Roseisolibacter agri: one gene and its partner. Each later gene encodes a partner of the first gene's protein in a complex. Links are inferred from orthologs where the notes say so. Each region holds a gene or a part of one and is shown on either strand. Other genes may lie near its edges.

Region 1 (7,372 bases):
GCGGCGAGCGGATCGGGGCGCCCTCCTCGCGTGTCTCGAGCGCCAGGCGACGCCCCAGCTCGAGCGCCGCGTGCACCGCGACGGCCCGCGCCGGCCCGACCCCGCGCACCGCGGTCAGCGCGGCCACCGGCTGGCCGGCGAGCCGCCGCAGCGAGCCGTCACCGTGGCCCAGCACGCGCTGCGCGACCTCGACGGCGGAGTCGCCGCCCGCCCCCGTGCCCAGCACCACGGCCAGCAGCTCCGAAGCGCTCAGGGCCTGGGGTCCGAGCTGCTTCAGCCGCTCGCGCGGGCGCTCGCCGCGGGGCTGCTCCTGCAGGGTGGAGCGCCACCGGCGAGGGCCGGGCGCGAGGGGCGCGGGCGGGATCGGCGGCTCGTGGGGCATCGGGGCGGGTCGGGGCACGCGGCCACGATGGCGGCGACACGCGCGACCCGCACAACCCCCGCGACGCGTCGCGGCCCACGGCGCGGCAGCCCGGAGACGGAGCCAGCCCCGCGGCCGGAGATCACCGCGGGGCTGGCTCGTCTGTGCGAGGACCCACCTGCGCTTCCTGCGTTCCTACCTCTGGTTCACTGGTAGACTGGTGCGGAGCCCTGATCGCGCGGCTCCCGTTCACTCACGTTCCACGTACTGTCGTTCCACGTTCTGAAGACGAGCTCTCGTGCACGTGCTGACCGGGTCCTCACCGCCGGCGACTCGTCGACCGGAGGCGCGGACTACTCGCGCATCCAGCATGCCGCCGTCACGACGAGCAGGCCGAGAATCGAGGCGCCCCGCAGCCGCGCGGCGAGCCCACGCGCCACGATCGCGCGACCACGCCCGACGGGTCCGGCAGCCGCGTTGACCGCGCGCAGGGACGCACTATCGTAGGCGCAAGCTCAGAGGCGGTGATGCGCGGAGCGACTCGTCACGAGTCGACCGGTCGCCCATGCTCTGCGCGGAGTCAATCGCGAGACCGGCTGAGTCGAGGCTCCCCGTTCGGGGAGCCCCGTGCGGCCGGTCTCGTTCGTCGTCCGACCGGTGCGTGCGCGGCCTGCGCGCACGCCCGTCGACGCGGCCGCGCGGTCCTCGCATCCCTCTGGAGACGTCGCATGACACGATCCGCGCTCGTCCTCCGCACGCTGCGCGGCCTGCTCGGTGCGGGGCTCGCGCTGGCCGCGTGCGCCGATCCGCCCACCACGTCCCGCGTGTCGCGCGCTCCCGCGGCCAACCGCGGCACGGGCTCGGGCCCCCGCGCCGACGCCGCGCTGCTCTCCGTCGCCTGGGAGGCGACCGCGCGGCAGCTGATCGCGAGCCATCCGACGTTCACCCCCGTGACGGCGGTGCGCGTCTACGCGCTGCACGCGCTGGCGCAGTACGGCGGCCTCGTGGCGGCCGACTTCGGCGGCGGGACCGCGCAGTTCGAGGTGCGCCGCGGCGCGATCGCAGGCGCGTCGGCGCAGCTCCTCGCCTTCGTCTTTCCCGACGCGGCGGCGATGCTGGAAGCGCAGCTCGCCGCGCAGGCCGCGGGCGGCGACGGCCGCGTGCATCCGCAGTTCGCGCGCGGCGTCGCGATCGGGCGCGCGATGGGTGACCTGATGATCGCGTGGGCGCGTGCGGACGGCGCGACGACGCCCTGGACCGGCCCGCCGCTGCCCACCGGCGCGGGGATCTGGACACCGGCGCCGAACAGCGTGCCCGCGGGCATCCAGGTGCCCCGCACGCACCCGTACTTCCTGACGTCGGCCAGCCAGTTCCGCCCGCCGCCGCCGCCCGCGTTCGGTACCGCCGCGTTCGACGTCGAGGTGGCGCGCGTGCTCGCGGTGACGCAGGCGCGCACGCCCGCACAGGCCGCGATCGCGAACCTCTGGAACCAGGGGAGCGGCACCGAGACGACGCCCGGCTTCTGGCTGCGCGAGGCCGCGGAGCTCGCCGTCGCGGCGGGCCTCGACGAGCGCGAGACCGCCCACCTGCTCGCGCTCCTGGGCGCCACGATGCTCGACGCCAGCGTCGGCTGCTTCGACGCGAAGTACTTCTACCTCGTGCTGCGCCCCTCGCAGGCGAACCCCGCCATCACGCGGCCGGAGGGGTTGCCGGGCTTCCCGTACGCGCTCCCCAACCATCCGTCGTACCCCTCCGGGCACATGTGCCTTTCGGGTGCGGCCGTCACCATCCTCTCCGCGTACTTCCCGCGCAGCGCCGACATGCTCGCGGCGCAGCTGCAGGAGGCGGGGCTGTCACGCGTCTATGGCGGCATCCACTACTTCATGGACATCGCCGCCGGCCAGACGCTCGGGCGGCAGACGGCGCTGCTGGCGCTCGCGTACGACGACGCCTACGGCCTGCTGACGGCCGTGCCCGGACTCGGCGTCTCGCCATGACGCGTGGCCGCGTCCGCGCCCGATGCGCGAACGGAGGGCTGCCCTGCGGGCAGCCCTCCGTTCGCGTCGTGCCGTCATCCCGCGATGCGCGCTCAGAGGTGCGCGCCGTGGCACTTCTTGAACTTCTTCCCCGACCCGCACGGGCACGGATCGTTGCGGCCGACGTTGCTCCAGTCGCCCGCGGGGAGCGGCTGCGGCGCGGCCAGCGAGCGCACCGGACCGGCGCCCACGACCGCGGGATCGCGACGCGCGGCGACCGGCGGCTGCGCGGCCGGCGCCGCCGGCGGCTCGGCCGGCCCGACGTCCACCGCGCCCTGCGGCTCGCCCGCCGCGGGCGCGTCGTCCGCACTGCCCGCGTCGTACGTCGCCTCCACGATCTGCGGCTCGTCGCCGTGCGCGCCGTTGCCGGCCGCCGCCTGCTCGGGCCCCGTCTCCTCGATCTCCTCCAGGATGCCGAGCGCGTTGTAACGGCGCTTCTTGCCGTCGCTCGGCGGCGCCGCCTGGCCGCCGTCGTAGCCGCCCGGCAGCGCGCCCGCATACGGATCCATCGGCGGCATCGGGTCGAACACCAGCTGCGCCTTCAGGAAGCGCTCCGTGAACGTGCTCGCGACGTCGTTCATGAGGTCGACGAACATCGTGTAGGCCTCCTGCTTGTACTCGACCAGCGGGTCCTTCTGGCCCCACGAGCGGTAGTGGATCGCCGCGCGCAGCTGGTCGAGATCGTACAGGTGGTCCTTCCACTTCTCGTCCAGGACGTTCAGCATGACGAGCGCGAGGAGCCGCTCGCCGTAGCCCTGCCCGCCGTCGTCCGTGACGTCGTCGAGCTCCTTGATCTTGCGGTCGAACGCCTCGAGGCCCGCCGTGCTCGCGAGGGCCTGCGCGTCCGCCACCGAGGCCGGACGCGCCGGCTCGGTCCCGTTCTCCGCCTCGAACGCGGGGACCGTGACGAGGTAGTGCATCAGCAGGTCCTGGCGCAGCAGCGCCGGGTCCCACGCCTCCGCGTCGTCCTCCGCGAACTCGCCGAGCGTGGTCTCGACGCGCCGCGCGAGCGCCTTCTCGACCATCTTGCGCGCCTCGCCCTTCAGCTCCTCGCCGCCCTCGAGCGCGAACGCGCGCAGCGAGTAGATGACCTCGCGCTGCTGGTTCATCACGTCGTCGTACTCGAGCAGGCGCTTGCGCTGCTGGAAGTTCTGCAGCTCGACGCGCTTCTGCGCGCTCTCGATCGAGCGCGTGATCATCGGGTGCGTGAGCACCTCGCCGTCCTGCGCGCCCAGCCGGTCCATCAGCTTCGCGATGCGCTCCGACCCGAAGAGGCGCATCAGGTCGTCCTCGAGCGACAGGAAGAACTGCGACGCGCCGGGATCGCCCTGACGGCCCGCGCGGCCGCGCAGCTGGCGGTCGATGCGGCGCGACTCGTGGCGCTCGGAGCCGATGATGTGCAGGCCGCCGTCCTCGGTGACCTCCACGTCCTTTCCGTCCAGGTCCTTCACCGTGCTCGGACGCGACTCCTTCACGCCGGCGCCGAGTTTGATGTCGGTGCCGCGGCCGGCCATGTTCGTCGCGATCGTGATCGCGCCCGGCTGGCCGGCCATCGCCACGATCTCGGCCTCGCGCTGGTGGTACTTGGCGTTGAGGACGTTGTGCTTGAGCCCCGCGCGCGCGAACAGGCGCGCCAGCGTCTCGGACGCCTCGACGCTCGTCGTGCCGACGAGCACCGGCAGCCCCAGCTCATGGAGGCGGCGCGTCTCCTCGACGATCGCGTTGTACTTCTCGCGGCGCGTCTTGTAGATCAGGTCCTGGCGGTCGTCGCGGGCGATCGGACGGTTCGTCGGGATCACGGCCACCTCGAGGCCGTAGATCTGGTGGAACTCGCCCTCCTCCGTCTCCGCGGTGCCCGTCATGCCGGCGAGCTTCTCGTAGAGGCGGAAGTAGTTCTGGATGGTGATGGTCGCCATCGTCTGCGTCTCGCCCTTCACCTGCACGCGCTCCTTCGCCTCGACGGCCTGGTGGAGCCCCTCGCTCCACCGGCGCCCCGGCATCGTGCGGCCGGTGTACTCGTCGACGATGAGCACCTGCCCTTCCTGCACGACGTAGTTCACGTCCTTCTCGTACAGGGCGTGCGCGCGCAGCAGCTGGTGGACGATGTGCAGGACCTCGCTCTTGCGGGCGTACTCGATCTCGACCGCGCGGCGCTGCTCCAGCTTCTCCGACGCGCTCAGATCGTGGTCGTGCTCGATGCGGTGCACCTCGGTCGAGATGTCCGGCAGCACGAACTCGTCGTGGTTCTGCGGCGCCAGGAAGTCCACGCCGCGGTCGGTCAGGTGGACGGTGTGGCCCTTCTCGTCGAGCACGTACAGCAGGTCGTCCTCGAGGTCGCGGTACTGCTGCTTGCTCGCCGGCAGCTTGCGGTCCGCGAGGTAGTCGAGCTCCATGCGCTGCACGAGCTGCTTGACGCCCGACTCCTGGTAGGCCTTCAGCAGGCGCTTGTTCTTCGGCGCGCCCAGCTGCGCCTTGAACAGCAGCAGCGACGCGGTCGACGTGTCGCCCGACTCCAGCGCGCGCTCGCCCTCGCCCACCAGCCCGTTCACCATCTCGTTCTGGCGGCGGACCAGGCGCTGCACCTTGTCGTTGTGCTCCGCGTACATCACGTCGCCCTCGTTCCCCACGGGGCCCGAGATGATGAGCGGCGTGCGCGCCTCGTCGATCAGGACCGAGTCGACCTCGTCGACGATCGCGAACCAGTGCGGACGCTGCACGCGCTGGTCCAGCGACGTCACCATGTTGTCGCGCAGGTAGTCGAAGCCGAACTCGTTGTTCGTGCCGTACGTGATGTCGCACTCGTACGCGGCGCGCCGCTCGGGCGTGCCCGGCTCCGTGTCGTCGATGCAGCCGACGGTGAGCCCGAGGTACGTGTAGAGGTGCCCCATCCACTGCGAGTCGCGGCGGGCGAGGTAGTTGTTCACCGTCACCAGGTGCGCGCCGCGCGCGGGGATCGCGTTGAGGTAGAGCGGCAGCGTGGCGACGAGCGTCTTCCCCTCGCCCGTCGCCATCTCCGCGATCTTCCCCATGTGCAGCTGCACGCCGCCGATCAGCTGCACGTCGTAGTGCACCATGTCCCACGTCAGCTCGGTGCCCGTTACGTTGACGGTCGAGCCGGAGAGGCGCCGCGCGGCCTCGCGCGCCGTGGCGAACGCCTCGGGAAGGATCTCGTCGAGGACCTCCGCGATCGTCTCGCGCAGCTCGGCCTCGAGACCGCCGCGCCCGTCGAGCCCGGACAGCTCGGCGTCCAGCCGCTCGCGCTCGGCCGCGTCGCTCGTGTCGTGCTTCGCGGCCTTCAGCTCGGCGATCCGGGCCTCCAGCTCCGCGGTGCGCTCGCGCAGGATCTCGCGGAACTTCGCGGTCTGGCCGCGCAGCTCCGCCTCCGAGACGCCCTGGAGGCGCTCGTACTGCTCGTTGATCGCGTCGACGATCGGGGCGACACGGCGGCGCTCCCGGTCGTGCCGGGTGCCGAAGACGCGGTTGACGATACTCTTGAGCATCGGATCCTCTATCGGTACAGCCCCGCCGATCGGATGAGATCGGCGACGCTCTCGGGCACGAAGCCCCGAATCGGGCGCCCCGCCGCCAGGCGGGCGCGCACCTCCGTGGACGACACGTCCACGCGGCGGGTCGGCAGGAAGACGGGCGCCCCTCCGGGGAAGTCCGGCGGGGCCGCGGTCGGCACGGTCCCGTCCTCCCCTCCGCGCGTCAGCACCACGAGCGTGGCCTGCCGCCGGATGCGCTCCGGCTCCCGCCAGCGCGCGAACGTGGTCAGCACGTCCGCACCTGCGAGCAGGAACAGCTCGGCCCCCGGCTGCTGTGCCGCCAGGGTCCCGAGCGTGTCGACGGTATATGATAACCCGCCGCGATCGATTTCGATGGGGTCGACGACGAAGCGCGGATCGTCCCCCACCAGGGCGCGCACCATCGCCAGCCGCACGCCCGGCGGGGTCTGCGCGGACCCCGGCTTCAGCGGCTGCAGCGCCGCCGGGATGAACACGACGCGGTCGAGCGACAGCTGCTCGACCGCGTCGGACGCGATCAGGAGGTGCCCCACGTGGGGCGGATCGAAGGTCCCGCCGAGGACGCCCAGGCGCACGGCCGGATCGCGACCGGGACGACTCAGCCGCTCGGCGCCGCCGCGGGGGGCGGCGTGCCGGGCGTGCCGGTGGCCGGCGCGCCCGTGGCGGGCGACACGGCCTGCGGGATGGTCTGCGGCGCCGACTGCGGGACCGTCGGCGGGGTGGCCGGCGCGGCGCTGGCCGCCGCCGGCGGCGCCGGGCAGGCGTTCGCCACCTCGGCGTCGGTCGGGTAGAAGCGGCGCATCTCGGCGCACACCTCCGCCTGCTCCTCCTTGTAGTTGATCGCGCGGTAGGACTCGAGCATCCGGAAGTACGCGCGGCGCGCGGCCGGCGTCCCCGGGTACAGGCGCACGACGTCCTTGAAGTAGATCAGCGCCGGGTCGTAGGCCTTCCGCCGGAAGTAGTGCATCCCGGTGTCGAAGTCCTTGGTCGCGAACCACTCGTTCAGCATCGTGATCTGCTTCCCCGTCTCCGCCGTCAGCGGCGACTCCGGGTAGAGCGAGAGCACCTGCCGGAACGTCCCCAGCGCGGTCGTGCCGTACTGCGCGTCCAGCTGCGGCTTGCGCCAGAGCTTCTGGTACTCGCGCGCCTGCTGGAACAGCGCGTCGTCGGCCAGCGAGTCGTCGGGGAAGGCGTCGCCGATGCGCTGGTAGGCCTGGGCGGCCAGCAGGTGCTCCCCCTTGCGCGCGTGCGCCTGCGCCTGGTGGTAGTAGACCAGGGGCAGCAGGGTGTCGCGCGCCGGCAGCTGCGACGCCAGCAGGTCGAAGCCCGCCAGCGCGTTGTCCCACTTCTTCCGCTGGAACTCGCGCATCGACGCCGTGAACAGCTCGGACGCCTGCGTGAACTTGCGCGGCTGGAAGCCGCGCCCGCCGCAGGCCGCGGCGGTGGCCGCG
Region 2 (2,797 bases), on another replicon or contig:
GCCCCGAGCCCCCGGTCGGGAGGCCGACGGCGGCCAGCGCGCGGTCGGTGACGTCCTCCACCGCGCCCACCGCGTCGATGATGCGGACGTTCGCGCCCTGCGCCTGGTACCAGTCGAGCACCGGCAGCGTCTGGGCGCGGTAGACGTCGAGGCGCGTACGCACGGCCGCGGGCTCGTCGTCCTTGCGGCGTACCAGGTGCCCGCCGTCGGACGTGCCGGGCTTCGGGCACGGCGCGCCCACCTCGCCGCCGGTCACCGGCGTCTGGCAGACGTCGCACACCAGGCGGCCGCTGATGCGCTGCACGATCTCCTCGTCGTCGATGTCGAACACGAGGACCGCGTTCAGCGTCCGTCCCAGCTCGGCCAGCACGCGCTCCAGCCCCTCGGCCTGCGGGACCGTGCGCACGACGCCGTCGAGCACCGCGCCGTTCGCGAAGTGCGGCGACTGCAGCGTCTCCTTGACGATGCCGAGGATCACGTCGTCGGGCACGAGCGCCCCGCGATCCATGTAGGACTTGGCCTCGAGGCCGAGCCGCGTGCCCTCGCGCAGGGCCGCGCGCAGCACGTCGCCGGTGGCCAGGATCGGGACGCCGAGCGCCTCGGCGAGGCGGGGCGCCTGCGTGCCCTTGCCTGCGCCGGGCTTGCCGAACAGGACGATGACCATGACTGGATGGAGCGTGGAGTGGCCCCGGACGCGTCCGAGGGCCCATGGGGCCGGAAACGGGCCACGAGGCACGAGCGTCGGAACACTCGTGCCTCGTGGCGGCCTCCGCAACCCGGAGTGTCCCGGACCGCGCGGGCGCCTGCGCGCCCGCCGGTCCGGCTGTGGCGTCAGAACCCGCCGCTCGTGGCCTGGCGGCCGCGGAAGCGCACGCGTCCCTTCTTCATGAAGCCGTCGTACTTCCGGAGCAGCAGGTGCTGCTGCACCTGCGCCATCGTGTCGAGCGCCACGCCCACCACGATCAGCAGCGAGGTGCCGCCGAACTGGAAGGGGACGTTCATGATCTTCGCGATGACGATCGGCAGCAGCGCGATCGCCGTCAGGAAGATGGCGCCCGGGAAGGTCACGCGCTCGACGACCTGCTCGATGTACTCCGCCGTCTTGGCGCCGGGCTTCACGCCCGGCACGAAGCCGCCCTGCTTCTTCAGGTTCTCCGCCAGGTCGACCGGGTTGAAGATGATCGACGTGTAGAAGTACGTGAAGACGACGATCAGGATCGCCATCAGGATGAAGTACCAGACGGTGCCCGGATCGAAGTAGGCCGCGATCTCGCGCGCCCGCGGCGAGCCGCTGAACTGCGCGATCGCGCCCGGCACCACGATCACCGACTGGGCGAAGATGATCGGCATCACGCCCGCGGTGTTGATGCGGAGCGGGATGAAGTTCTTCGTCGCCTCGCGCATGCGGCCGCGGGCCATCGTGCGCTGCGGGATCTGCACCATCACGCGGCGGGCGGCGACCGTGATCGCCACCACGCCGGCCACGACGGCCACCATCACGATCGCGAGCACCACCAGCGCCAGCGGCGCCACGGCGCCCGTGCTCACGAAGTTGAACGTCTGCAGGATGCCCGGCCAGAAGCGCTCGATGATCGAGAAGAAGATCAGGAGCGAGGCGCCGTTGCCGAGGCCGCGCTCCGTGATCTGCTCGCCGAGCCACATCACGAAGATCGCGCCCGTCGTCAGCACGAGCATCATCGAGAGGATGAAGCCCATGCCCGGGTTGGCGACCGCGTTCGGCAGCGACTGGGTGAACAGCGCGAAGCCGTAGCCCTGCACCGCGGCCAGCGCCACCGTGAGGTAGCGCGTCCACTGGTTCAGCTTTTTCCGACCTTCCTCGTCCTTCTGCATCTTGTCGACCGTCGGGACGACCGCCCCGGCGATCTGGACGAAGATGCTGGCCGAGATGTACGGCATGATGCCGAGGGCGAACACCGTCGCCCGCGACAGGCCGCCGCCCACGAACAGGTCGTAGAGCCCGAGGAGGCCACCGCCCCCCGTCTGGCTCTGGAAGTAGTCGGTCAGCGCCTGCACGTCGATGCCCGGCGCCGTCACGTGCGCGCCGGCCCGGTAGATCAGCAGGCAGAGGAACGTGAAGACGATCTTCTGCCAGAGCTCCGGGGTCTTGTAGACGTTCTGCAGCGCTGCCGCGGTGTTCGTCTCAGCCATCGATGAACGGGCCTCGGGACGTGCGGGTTACGCCTCGACGCGGCCGCCGGCCGCCTCGATCTTCGCCTTCGCGCCCTCGCTCACCTTCACGCCGCGCACGGTCACCGGCACCGAGATCTCCCCGTTGCTGAGGATCTTGGCCGGGCCCTTGCGCGCCTTGATGAGGCCCGCGTCGACGAGCGACTCGAGCGACACCTCGGCGTTCGCGCCCAGGAGCTCCAGGTCGCCCAGACGGACCTCCTGGTACTCCACGCGGAACTGCGCGTTGTTGAAGCCGCGCTTCGGCAGACGACGCGTCATCGGCATCTGGCCACCCTCGAAGTGCGGCTTGTTGCCGCCCGGGCCGTGGTGACCCGCGCGCGCCTTCGAGCCCTTGTGGCCCTTGCCGGACGTCTTGCCCGTGCCCGAGCCCGGGCCGCGGCCCAGGCGCTTGCGCGCCCGGTGCGAGCCCGGAGCCGGGGTCAGGTTGTGCAGGCCGATGCGCTCCGTGCGCTCGGCCGTGTTCTGCTCAGCCATTGGTCGAACCCTCCACCGGCGTCACCTCGACGAGGTGCCGCACCTGCTTGATCTGGCCGCGGAGCGACGGCGTGTCGGCCTGGATCACCGACTGCTGGTGCCCCTTGAGCCC

The links.
Region 2: the proteins of secA (region 1) and secY are in contact, whole or in part, in a crystal structure (PDB 3DIN), measured with the Thermotoga maritima proteins. The link is inferred for Roseisolibacter agri from one-to-one orthologs. Residues at the interface, in WP_004082002.1 of Thermotoga maritima: Glu261, Ala262, Arg263, Lys300, Ala301, Arg302, Thr303, Ile304, Ile305, Leu323, Tyr324, Asp325, Pro326, Val329, Ser330, Tyr333, Ile336, Lys340, Phe345, Val349, Glu363, Phe364, Tyr374, Ser375, Gly376, Gly377, Glu393, Ile395, Thr482, Ser483; in WP_004081795.1 of Thermotoga maritima: Glu108, Gly109, Glu110, Glu111, Ala236, Glu237, Arg238, Arg239, Ile240, Thr241, Ile242, Gln243, Tyr244, Ala245, Arg246, Arg247, Val248, Thr249, Gly250, Arg251, Arg252, Val253, Tyr254, Gly256, Ala257, Ser258, Thr259, Tyr260, Leu261, Pro262.

Annotation. Positions count from the first base shown.
Region 1 is NZ_BRXS01000006.1:419,748-427,119, forward strand. What follows is about bases 2,251-6,255. They hold secA (preprotein translocase subunit SecA), read right to left. Parts: upstream 5,898-6,255; coding sequence 2,451-5,897; downstream 2,251-2,450. Other genes in these bases: rosag_RS20250 (vanadium-dependent haloperoxidase), read left to right, coding at 2,251-2,358; nadD (nicotinate-nucleotide adenylyltransferase), read right to left, coding at 5,906-6,255. Outside these bases: RadC family protein, read right to left, coding at 1-382; more of rosag_RS20250, read left to right, coding at 1,090-2,250; more of nadD, read right to left, coding at 6,256-6,496; rosag_RS20265 (outer membrane protein assembly factor BamD), read right to left, coding at 6,520-7,372. UniProt on the Escherichia coli protein: Required for protein export, interacts with the SecYEG preprotein conducting channel.
Region 2 is NZ_BRXS01000004.1:260,974-263,770, reverse strand. It holds secY (preprotein translocase subunit SecY), read right to left. Parts: upstream 2,170-2,797; coding sequence 832-2,169; downstream 1-831. Other genes in the region: rpmD (50S ribosomal protein L30), read right to left, coding at 2,678-2,797; rplO (50S ribosomal protein L15), read right to left, coding at 2,197-2,649; rosag_RS13345 (adenylate kinase), read right to left, coding at 1-664. UniProt on the Escherichia coli protein: The central subunit of the protein translocation channel SecYEG. Consists of two halves formed by TMs 1-5 and 6-10.